3 regions of the Priestia sp. HNGD-A6 genome follow, and region 3 is predicted to be linked to each of the others. Evidence: riboswitches for the same ligand, from Rfam matches in the RefSeq annotation. Region 3 holds a riboswitch; each other region holds the start of a gene.
The links. A riboswitch is a leader RNA that binds a small molecule or an ion and turns the genes downstream of it on or off. The one in region 3 is predicted to bind S-adenosylmethionine.

Region 1 (3,275 bases), 2.4 Mb from region 3:
TCACCTGCTTTGGCGCTATTCCAACCTCTTATGCCGTTTTGAAATAGCAGCTGCTTTTTTTTCATATTTATCTTTCCCCCAACCACTGAAAATAAAAAAGCCCCTTGAACAAATGTCCAAGGGGTCGGCTGAGCTGAATCAGTTTTATCTATGCAAAATTCCGCTAATTGTATACGAAATAAACAGTTATATTTTGTGTACAAAAACAAGGGTAGCTTTAAAAAAGGCAAACCTGTCCCTTATTAATACAACACAAAAAAACAACTGTGCTTCCTGATCCTTCTCCCATCCAGACTTTTACTGTCGGCTCTAGATTTTAACTAGATCCACCGCTAACATACATCGTATGAAAACGGGTCACGGGCTTAAAAGCATATGCTTTATCACCGCCGGTTGGGACTTACACCCGACCCCGAAGGATAATATATTCGACTGCTAGAGTCTTATTTGTTTTACATTATAGCAAAGTAAAATCGACTTGTCACATCATTTAACTTCGTTTTCTCACATCTGTTCTTTAAAATCTATCTTTTAGCTTATTTTTTCTTTTTTAATACATAGCATCCATACAAAAGCTAGTCCAATATAGCCAAATATCGGATACAAAAACTCAAGAAGCTGAGCATATCCAAATTGCCCGATAATAAAGCATGCCAAGATAATAAACGCAAAAGCTTGTTTGTCATTCAGGGGAAGAAATGATTGAAGCTGTTTAGCGATTCCAAATACATTTCCAATCAATGTAGTAAAAATCTCGCCTAACACAACTACCGTAAATAAAACATTCACCCACACTGAGATATTTTTAACAACGGCACTCATAGGAATATCAAGTTGAAATGAATAAGGCAAATTGGAAAGGGCAAGATGAGTAGAAACAAGCATAAACGTAAGTACACATCCTCCTATTACGGCCCCTTTTTTGATCACGCTCTTATCTTTCACGGAGCTTCCTAATGGAACTAAAACGGCCTGAGCCAAAGCTAGATTTAGGGAAATATATAAAAAGGGACTAACCGCCCACTTCCACTGTGTGACGAGCGTTAAGTCTGGCTTCGTTTGAATCAGTGAGAAATAGCTGACATTTGGCACAAAGATGATAAAAGCAAATGAAAGCATCATCGGCACAACAAGAGAATTAACCATTAAAATACCGTTAATTCCTCTTGCGATAAATATATAAGTTAAAACAATTGTACAAATCATCCCAACAGGAGGCCACAGCCCGAACTGTTCTTTTCCTATTGCCCCCGTACTCGCTAGCATGACTGAAGTTACTCCAAATAAAATGACGATCATTACACCGTTTACCGCTTTTCCAAGTACATCACCAAATAAATATGTATTAAGCTGTTGATAAGAAGAAGCCCCAATTGCGTGCGAAAGCAGCATCATTTTCGAACCTAGCCAAATAAAAAACAAGCCGCTGACCAAAATTCCAACCATTCCAAGTTCGCCGTACTGTGTAAAAAATTGAACAATTTCCTTGCCTGTTGCAAAACCGGCTCCTACAACGGTGCCTACATACGTAGCAGCAACCTGCAGCGTGAGTTTCCACCTTTTCATGCCCATCACCCTTCTACCCTTCATAGTTCACTATATGTAGAAACGGTTAAAAAAAGACGAGCCTTTTATATGTAAATCCTCGCCTCACCCGGTGCTGTTCCTTTTTCGTTTTTTTATTTCCTTCTTGTTTTTTTCATGAAAACCCTTTATCCCTTAACATAACGGCAGTTTTCAAACAAAATATACGGATATTTTCCCTTTAACTTTTAAATTTTCCTCAATATTTGCTGGAAATTCACAATTTACTGTTGTATAATTTCTAAAAATCAGATAAATTATTAAATAAGTATTCTTTCTATTTAAAAAAATATGTTTCAATTATATACAATTGATTCTTATCATGAGAGGTGGAGGGACTGGCCCTTTGAAACCTCAGCAACCAGTCGTTAGAGACATGGTGCTAAATCCAGCAAGCAATTAATTTATTGCTTGGAAGATAAGAAGGCGAAAAAAGTCTTCTTCTTAAGAAGACTTTTTCTATTTTATCGGCATATTGCATAAAACGAATCACTCGTGAAATAGAAGCGGAACAATTTAAGGAGGTTTTGACATGGGGTTACTTGAAGATTTAAAGTCTAAAATTTTAATTGGGGATGGTGCCACTGGTACCCTCCTTTACTCACACGGTATTGACAGCTGTTTTGAAGAACTAAACATGACCAAACCAGAAGAGGTTTCTCGTATTCACAGAGCTTATGTAGAAGCTGGTGCAAACGTTATTCAAACAAATACGTACGCTGCTAATTATCAAAAACTTGCACGTTATGGATTAGAAGATTCAGTCAAAGACATCAATGTTGCTGGTGTAAAATTAGCGAAACAAGCTGCAAAAGATCAGGCTTACGTGGTTGGTACACTCGGCGGAATTCGTTCTTTCCAAAAAAATGCTATTAGCTTAGAAGAGGTTAAGCGAAGCATTCGTGAACAAATGTTTTGGCTTTTAAATGAAGGCGTGGATGGCCTTTTATTTGAAACATACTATGATTTCGAAGAATTAAAGACCGTTCTTACACTAGCAAGAAAAGAAACGGATAAGCCTATTATTACCCACGTTTCCCTGCATGATATTGGCGTACTGCAAGATGGGCGTTCTTTAGCAGATGCATTAAAAGAATTAGAAGACTTGGGAGCAGATGTTGTCGGGCTAAACTGCCGTTTAGGTCCTTATCATATGATTCAGTCTCTTGAAGAAGTACCGCTTCCTGATCGTGCTTTCTTATCTGCTTACCCTAATGCCAGCCTTCCGGCGTATGTGGAAGGCAAGCTGGAATATGAAACGAATGAAGACTACTTTGTAGAAAGCGCGCGTTTATTCCGCGAACAAGGGGTTCGCTTAATTGGAGGATGCTGCGGTACAACACCAGCTCACGTACGCGCCATGTCGTCTGCCTTAAAAGACCTGCCTCCGATTACAAGCAAAGTCGTTAAAATGAGACCAGCCGTTACGGTTCAAGAGCGTGAGCAGCAGGATAAACCTCATATGCACGAAATTGTGAAGAAGCGCCGCTCGGTTATCGTTGAGCTGGATCCGCCTAAACAGCTTGGTCCGACGAAATTTTTAGAAGGCGCAAAAGCACTTGATAAAGTCGGCGTAGATGCTATTACATTAGCTGATAATTCTCTTGCCTCACCTCGCATCAGCAACTTGGCAATGGCAACACTGATGCAACAAGAAACAAAAGCACGACCGCTTATTCATATTACCTGTC
Region 2 (3,275 bases), 160 kb from region 3:
AACGTAGAAAATAAGAATACGCCAAAAGACCGAATCAATCGCTCTTGCTAGAGATTTTTCTGGATTTTTCACTTCTCCCGCGGTAACGCCGATCATTTCAATTCCTAAATATGCAAACATAACCATTTGCAGCGACAGTAAAATACCTTTGAATCCGTTCGGGAACAGCCCGCCGTTGTCCCATAAGTTTTTAATACCCGTCGCAACGCCGCCGTTCCCGATTCCAAACACAATCATTAATAATCCAACGGCAATCATTAACACAATCGCTAAAATTTTAATAAGTGCAAACCAAAATTCCAGTTCACCATATGCCTTAACAGCTAAGAAGTTAACTGTTGTCATGATGACAAGCGCCGATAACGCCCAAATCCAGTTTGGTACATCCGGATACCAATATCCCATATAAATACCAACGGCTGTAATTTCAGCCATACATGTTACAACCCATAAAAACCAGTAGTTCCAACCTGTTAGATAACCAGCAAGGGGCCCTAAATAGTCGCGCGCGTACTTGCTGAATGAACCTGCAACAGGTTTTTGAATCGCCATTTCTCCAAGTGCTCTCATAATAAAAAACATAATCATTCCGCTAAATCCGTACGCCAATAATATTCCCGGCCCTGCTAATTTAATAGCAGATGCAGATCCAAGAAACAGCCCTACCCCTATGGCTGCTCCTAAGGACATCAGCGTCACATGTCTTTCTTCTAACCCGCGTTTCAATTCTTTCCCCTGAGTTTTCCCCTGCATAAACGTCTCCCCTTTTTCCAATCTGTCAAAACGAGATGAATACAGCTTTTTGTTAGCGCTTTCATATAAATTTATGCTAAAAGTCAGCTAGGCTGTATATTTGTATTCTATCACCTTTCTCTCCCTTTTCTTTTGTCGAAAAACAAAAAAATTATCGTATCATTTTGTTTAAACGCACAATTAGACGTAGACACTGCTTTTTTACTATGTATTTATTATCGCACCTAAGTAATAGTATTTTTTTTAAAAATAGAAAAACGCCGACTCAACTCCGTCAGCGCATCGTTCATTTTATGCTTTTTTATAAAACTAGCATTTATCTCGCGGGTTCAAAAGTTTTACAGCCAGGTTCTTCCGTTTCAGAAACATGGTGACTACTTTCAGGACTCACAACGTAAATGGACTCTGCACTGCATTTATTTCCCGATTTCCAATACATGCACTCATTCACTTCACATAATACACCTTGGGCCACTGTTATCCCTCCTTTTTTTGTCTTATCTATTTACTACCCGAAATAGAACGCTTCTAACATTCACATGCAAAAAAACCGCTTGTTTATCAAGCGGATCCTTTTACTGCGTGTGTTCAACATACTGTTTTTTAGCTAAATATAATTCACGACTCAGCGTGATCCGCCGTTCTCTCAAGTTCCTTAATTTAACTTGAAACTGTTCATTAGTTGGCTCTTCTTGAATTAAGCGATACGTAAAAGAAATATCTTCATTTAACTGTTTAAAATCTTCCCATATTTCTTGAACGAGTGCGGATTGTTTGTCTTCAAATGAACGATTTTGCTTCTTTTTTAGCGCGGCTAAAATTTCCTGCTGCCACGTTTCGTCTTTTAGTTCTTTTGCTAACAAGTATAGATCTAAATAATCATCAACGCTTAGCGCCTGTTGTGTATTTTTCAATGTCATCACCTTTTCTATACGAAATGTTTCTTCCTAAGAAGAGGATTTCATCATAGAAAAAGATTCCTCTTCTTATCTGTCAGAGCTAGGCTATGCTGGAATTAGCACCATTCAATAATTGTGGTTGCTGAGGCTTCAAAGGGCCAGTCCCTCCACCTCTCTAGATAAGAATATTTCGTTTTTAAATTATTTCTGACTATTCTAATATGTTTTATATGTTATGTCAATAGCTTTTCAATAAAAAGAAAAAAGAAGTAAAATATGGTATGCTTTCATAAAGGATGGTGAGCACATGAAACGATATATGTTATCTGCTTTTTTGGGAAGCTTGCTGCTGCTTCTTAGCATTGCTTTTTCATCTACTTTCCATATTGCAATTGTCAAAACAACCGGAAGCATTGGAGGGATTATTTTAGCAGCGGCGGCTCTGATTATGAACGCACTTGAAGATCCCCCCGCCTCAGATCATACAGGTAGAGGAGCTGTTGAAGTACTAGATAAAGGCGCCGTTTGGGCTACTTATTTACTTTTACTTTCATTACCGAACCTCATCGCATGTATAACATCTTATGTTTTATGGACTCGCTGACATTCACCAACATTACGGACGTTTTGCCACCTGTAGGCTCATTGATATTTGTTTATCTACAAATCCAAGTTCACGGTACACATGCTGTGCAAAATTCCCAGCATGAACGCTGAGTCTGATTTCAGGGTATCCTTTGATAGACAATTCATCAATTGCTTTTTGCATTAACGGCTTGGCTAGACCTTGCCCGCGGTATTCTGGTAAAACATATAACTCGTAGATAAAGCCAATTTCTGCTTTTGAAAAGAAGTCGGCAGATGGACCGACAAAAACCCAGCCTGCAAGTTTATTTTCTTGTCTAGATACTAAATAATAACACCCTTTTTCAAGGGCATTATCAATTAGTTCATTTACGCGTTCAGTTGACGGTTGAAACTGATGCGTTGTTCCTTCAAACAGCGCATCAGCAGATTTCGTCCGAATTTCCTGTATTTCTTCTTCAGTAGCTTTTGCAATCATCACAATCTCTCCTTTCGTGTTCGTTTTCCACATACAGAGATAAATTCCTGCAAAAAAAAGTCTTCGCCTAAGCGAAGACTTTTATTTAAATTCAAAATGTTCTTGATGGTTGCCTTGTTCATCCGTCCAGTTAATCATGATGTCTAAGCCTGCCGCTTTTCCAGGAACAGCAAAATTGGCATAGCGAAAACGCTGACCGCTTTTGCTTAAGTTAGACCTTTCAATAGGAGAAAACAAGCTGTATTTCGCCTTATTTTTTCCTTCGTGCCGAAAAGCTTGGACCTGCACACGCTCTACGTCTTTTCCAATGTTTTCAACGGTTAATCCATATGTATGATAGACGTTATTTTTCCACTTTAGCTGATTATCTCCCGTCATGCTCGCTTTTGTCAGTTCGACCGACCATTGTTCAGATGATTTCTTCATTGGAAGTTTCTCAATCGAAAGAGCGCTGACATGAATGGTTGCAAAAGCAAGCCAAACAAAACAAAAAGTGCTGACTGTATAAAGTAGTCTTTTCATAGATTTTGATCTCCTTAGAAATTTTAGTAGTAGCATCT
Region 3 (3,275 bases):
GGTAAGCCGGTATATATGATGATCTTTGGAGCGAAAAACAGTCCTGAAATCGGTGGAGTTGTTTTACAATGGTATGCGCCTGCTGCCATTTTATTTGCTCTTTTTACCGTAACAGCCGCGATTCTTCAAGGAATTAATCAGCAAAAGAAATTAATTTTTGGCTTGGGCTTAGGTATTGTTGTGAAGATAGTATTAAACGTACTGTTGGTTTCAAGCTTAAAAGAAATTGGACCTGTTGTCGCGACGTACGGAGGATATGGTGTATCGGTTATCTATAACTTTTATTTAATTGAAAAATCCATTTCTTACCGAGTTCAATCACTAGGAAAAGCCGCGTTGACTCCTGTTTTATTAGTAAGTGTGATGTCAGCCGCTGTGCTTATTGGCAATTATGCTTCTCACTATTTTCTGGAAAATAAGCTGTCTGCATCTTCACTTGCGAGTAGCACGTCTTGTATTTCAATAGCTTTAGGTGCTGCTGTGTATCTAGGGCTTGGCGTCAAAACAAGTTTAGGGCAATCTGTTGTGTTAAATAGAAGAAAAAGAATGTAAAGGAGAGAAAGAAGTGTCAAAACGATTTGTACTAACCGTAGCCGCTGGAGGATGTATCATAATCTTCGGCGCGCTGCTGCTACTAAACTGGGAAAAGGTGTTTGGAGACTACCGTCCCATTCAAACAGCAACAGCCGTATTCAAGTTAGAAGTGGGAAGTCAAGATGTAGCAAAGACTACGGATTCAGATAATGTTCTTTACTATATGGTGAAAAAAGGACATTTAGATGAATATATTCAACTGATGAATGAAAAAGGCTATGTGTTAAAAGAGAAAGATATTGATCATAACCGACTTGTTTTTAACAATGGACAAGAGGATGAGCAAATTTACTACAAGCGCTTTGCTAGGAAGTATACGATGATTGATGGAGAAGGGTAAAGGCTTTACATACTTAGTAGACTAAAACCTTATAACTCTATCTGTTTTTAAAGTTTTTTGTGCGGAAAAGAAAAATAATATTGACAATTATGACAAAAAGCTTAATACTGACTTTATTACATAAAACAAATACAATTTGTTTCCTTATCAAGAGAGGTGGAGGGACTGGCCCTGTGAAACCCGGCAACCGCTGTCTATGACAGAATGGTGCCAAATCCTTAAGAGTGTATCGCTCTTAGAGATAAGGAAGAAGCTGAAACAAAGCTCTTCCTTATTTATTTAAGGAAGGGCTTTTTATGTACAAAAAACAACGAGGTGATAATTTGAACAAAGCAGACCGTATTAAACGAATGAAAACACCGGAAATTGATCCAAAGTATGAAGGACGAGTGCCTCCGGGTCAGGTAGTAACAGAGCGCTTTCCCATTTTACACGAAGGCGATGTGCCGGATTATAACTTAGAGGAGTGGACGCTTCGCGTGTTTGGGTTGGTAGACAAAGAAGTGATGCTTTCGTATCAAGATATATTGAACATGCCTCAAACAACGGTTAAATGTGATATTCACTGCGTAACGAGATGGACAAGACTTGATAATGAATTTACGGGCGTGCTGTTTGCAGACTTTTTAAAAGCAGTTGGCGTGGAGTTGAAAAGTAAATACATCATGCTGCACGGAGATAATGACTATACGTCAAATATTGAAGTAAAAGATTTACTGAGAGACGATATTCTTCTCGCTCATTCCTTTAACGGAGAGCCGCTTACACCTAAGCATGGATATCCGCTGCGATTGGTTGTGCCGCATTTGTACTTTTGGAAAAGTGTCAAATGGCTTCGGGGCTTTGAAGCTATTGGTGAAAACCATCCGGGCTTTTGGGAGCAAAACGGCTTTCATCTTAGAGGAGATCCGTTTAAAGAAGAGCGTTTTTCTGGAGAAGATTTAGGCATTCCAGAAGATGAGTGGGTACATAAAGACTATGATTAATGAAAATGCCTATGCTTGCGCATAGGCATTTTGTTAGCGCTGGCGGTTTAATTCCCACACAACGTGGCGAAGTTCAGGCAAAATCAGTTTGGTCATAGCTAGGCGAACAGCACCGCTTGATCCTGGTGTAGAAAAAACGGCTTTTTCGTTAATCGTCCCGGCAATTGCCCGGCTCATAATCGCTGCGCTGCCAATGTCTTCGGTGTAGCTCAGCATGCGAAACAGCTCGCCAAACCCGACGATTTCTTTATGAATCAGCGCTTGAACGGCTTCAATTGTGACGTCTCGTTTTGTAATGCCGGTGCCGCCGTTTGTGAGAACAACGTCAATGTCCTCAGCACTGCATCCGGCAAGTATCGCTTGTTGAATCGACGTTTGATCGTCTTTTACAATTTCATAGGAAGCGACCTGCATCTCGTGTTCTTTCAGAAGTTGGATCATTAGCGCGCCGCTTTTATCGGTTTCTTTTGTACGTGTATCGGATACCGTAATGACTTTGCAGCGAACGGGCTGAGTTGCTTTGGATTTATGTTCATGTGCGCTCATTATGTACCTCCTTTACGCTTCCGTACGCTTGTAGTCACCGTTTTTGCCGCCTGATTTTTCAAGCAGATATGTTTCGCCGATAATCATGCCTTTATCAATGGCTTTGCACATATCATAAACGGTTAGAGCGCAGGCAGAAGCGGCAGTTAAAGCTTCCATTTCAACGCCCGTTGAGCCTTCCGTTTTAACAGTTGCTTCTATTAATAAACGATACTTGTCATTGCTTGTATCCCAGTCAAATGAAAGGTTTACGCCTTTTAATAAAAGAGGGTGACACATCGGAATAATGTCAGACGTGCGTTTTGCTGCCATAATCCCTGCTACTTGTGCCACAGCAAGCACATCGCCTTTTCCGATTTTATGTTCTACAATGGCTTCGTGAATTTCTTTGTTAACGAGTATGCTTGAACGAGCTGTTGCAACGCGGCGAGTGATAGATTTTTCGCTAATATCGACCATATTGGCACGGCCTTGGTCATTAAAATGTGTAAAAGAAGACATCGGTGTTTTCATCCTTTTTCAGTAAATTTTGTTGTATGATAGAAATAGTGAGATATGCTATGATTTTACACCATAGCGTAAAAAGTGAACAGACATAAAGGAAGTGAAGAATGTATGTTAGAAAGCAGAACACCTATTTCAATTCCTGAAGCAATTGAAAAAATTATGACATATAAAAGAAAAGGCAGCATCGAACGCGTATCGATCACCGAAAGCTACGGGCGCTATTTAGGAGAAGATATTATTGCCGACCAAAACGTGCCTCATTTTAATAAATCGCTTTATGACGGCTTTGCGGTTCGAGCACA

Region 1: another riboswitch for S-adenosylmethionine. It lies ahead of SCI76_RS07640 (bifunctional homocysteine S-methyltransferase/methylenetetrahydrofolate reductase); the one in region 3 lies ahead of SCI76_RS21585 (sulfite oxidase-like oxidoreductase).
Region 2: another riboswitch for S-adenosylmethionine. It lies ahead of SCI76_RS20725 (hypothetical protein); the one in region 3 lies ahead of SCI76_RS21585 (sulfite oxidase-like oxidoreductase).

The regions. Positions count from the first base shown of each region.
Region 1 covers NZ_CP138621.1:1,496,247-1,499,521, forward strand. Annotated here, with positions in the region: FMN riboswitch at 274-424, opposite strand; gene SCI76_RS07635 (amino acid/polyamine transporter II) at 532-1,566, opposite strand; SAM riboswitch class I at 1,899-2,009, shown strand; gene SCI76_RS07640 (bifunctional homocysteine S-methyltransferase/methylenetetrahydrofolate reductase) at 2,117-3,275, shown strand, end outside.
Region 2 covers NZ_CP138621.1:4,056,927-4,060,201, reverse strand. Annotated here, with positions in the region: gene alaP (alanine permease AlaP) at 1-753, opposite strand, end outside; gene SCI76_RS20730 (DUF1540 domain-containing protein) at 1,070-1,228, opposite strand; gene SCI76_RS20725 (hypothetical protein) at 1,329-1,673, opposite strand; SAM riboswitch class I at 1,737-1,838, opposite strand; gene SCI76_RS20720 (hypothetical protein) at 1,960-2,256, shown strand; gene SCI76_RS20715 (GNAT family N-acetyltransferase) at 2,269-2,715, opposite strand; gene SCI76_RS20710 (hypothetical protein) at 2,797-3,237, opposite strand.
Region 3 covers NZ_CP138621.1:4,220,213-4,223,487, forward strand. Annotated here, with positions in the region: gene SCI76_RS21575 (polysaccharide biosynthesis protein) at 1-552, shown strand, start outside; gene SCI76_RS21580 (hypothetical protein) at 566-934, shown strand; SAM riboswitch class I at 1,076-1,182, shown strand; gene SCI76_RS21585 (sulfite oxidase-like oxidoreductase) at 1,258-1,920, shown strand; gene SCI76_RS21590 (molybdenum cofactor biosynthesis protein B) at 1,954-2,466, opposite strand; gene moaC (cyclic pyranopterin monophosphate synthase MoaC) at 2,479-2,967, opposite strand; gene glp (gephyrin-like molybdotransferase Glp) at 3,082-3,275, shown strand, end outside.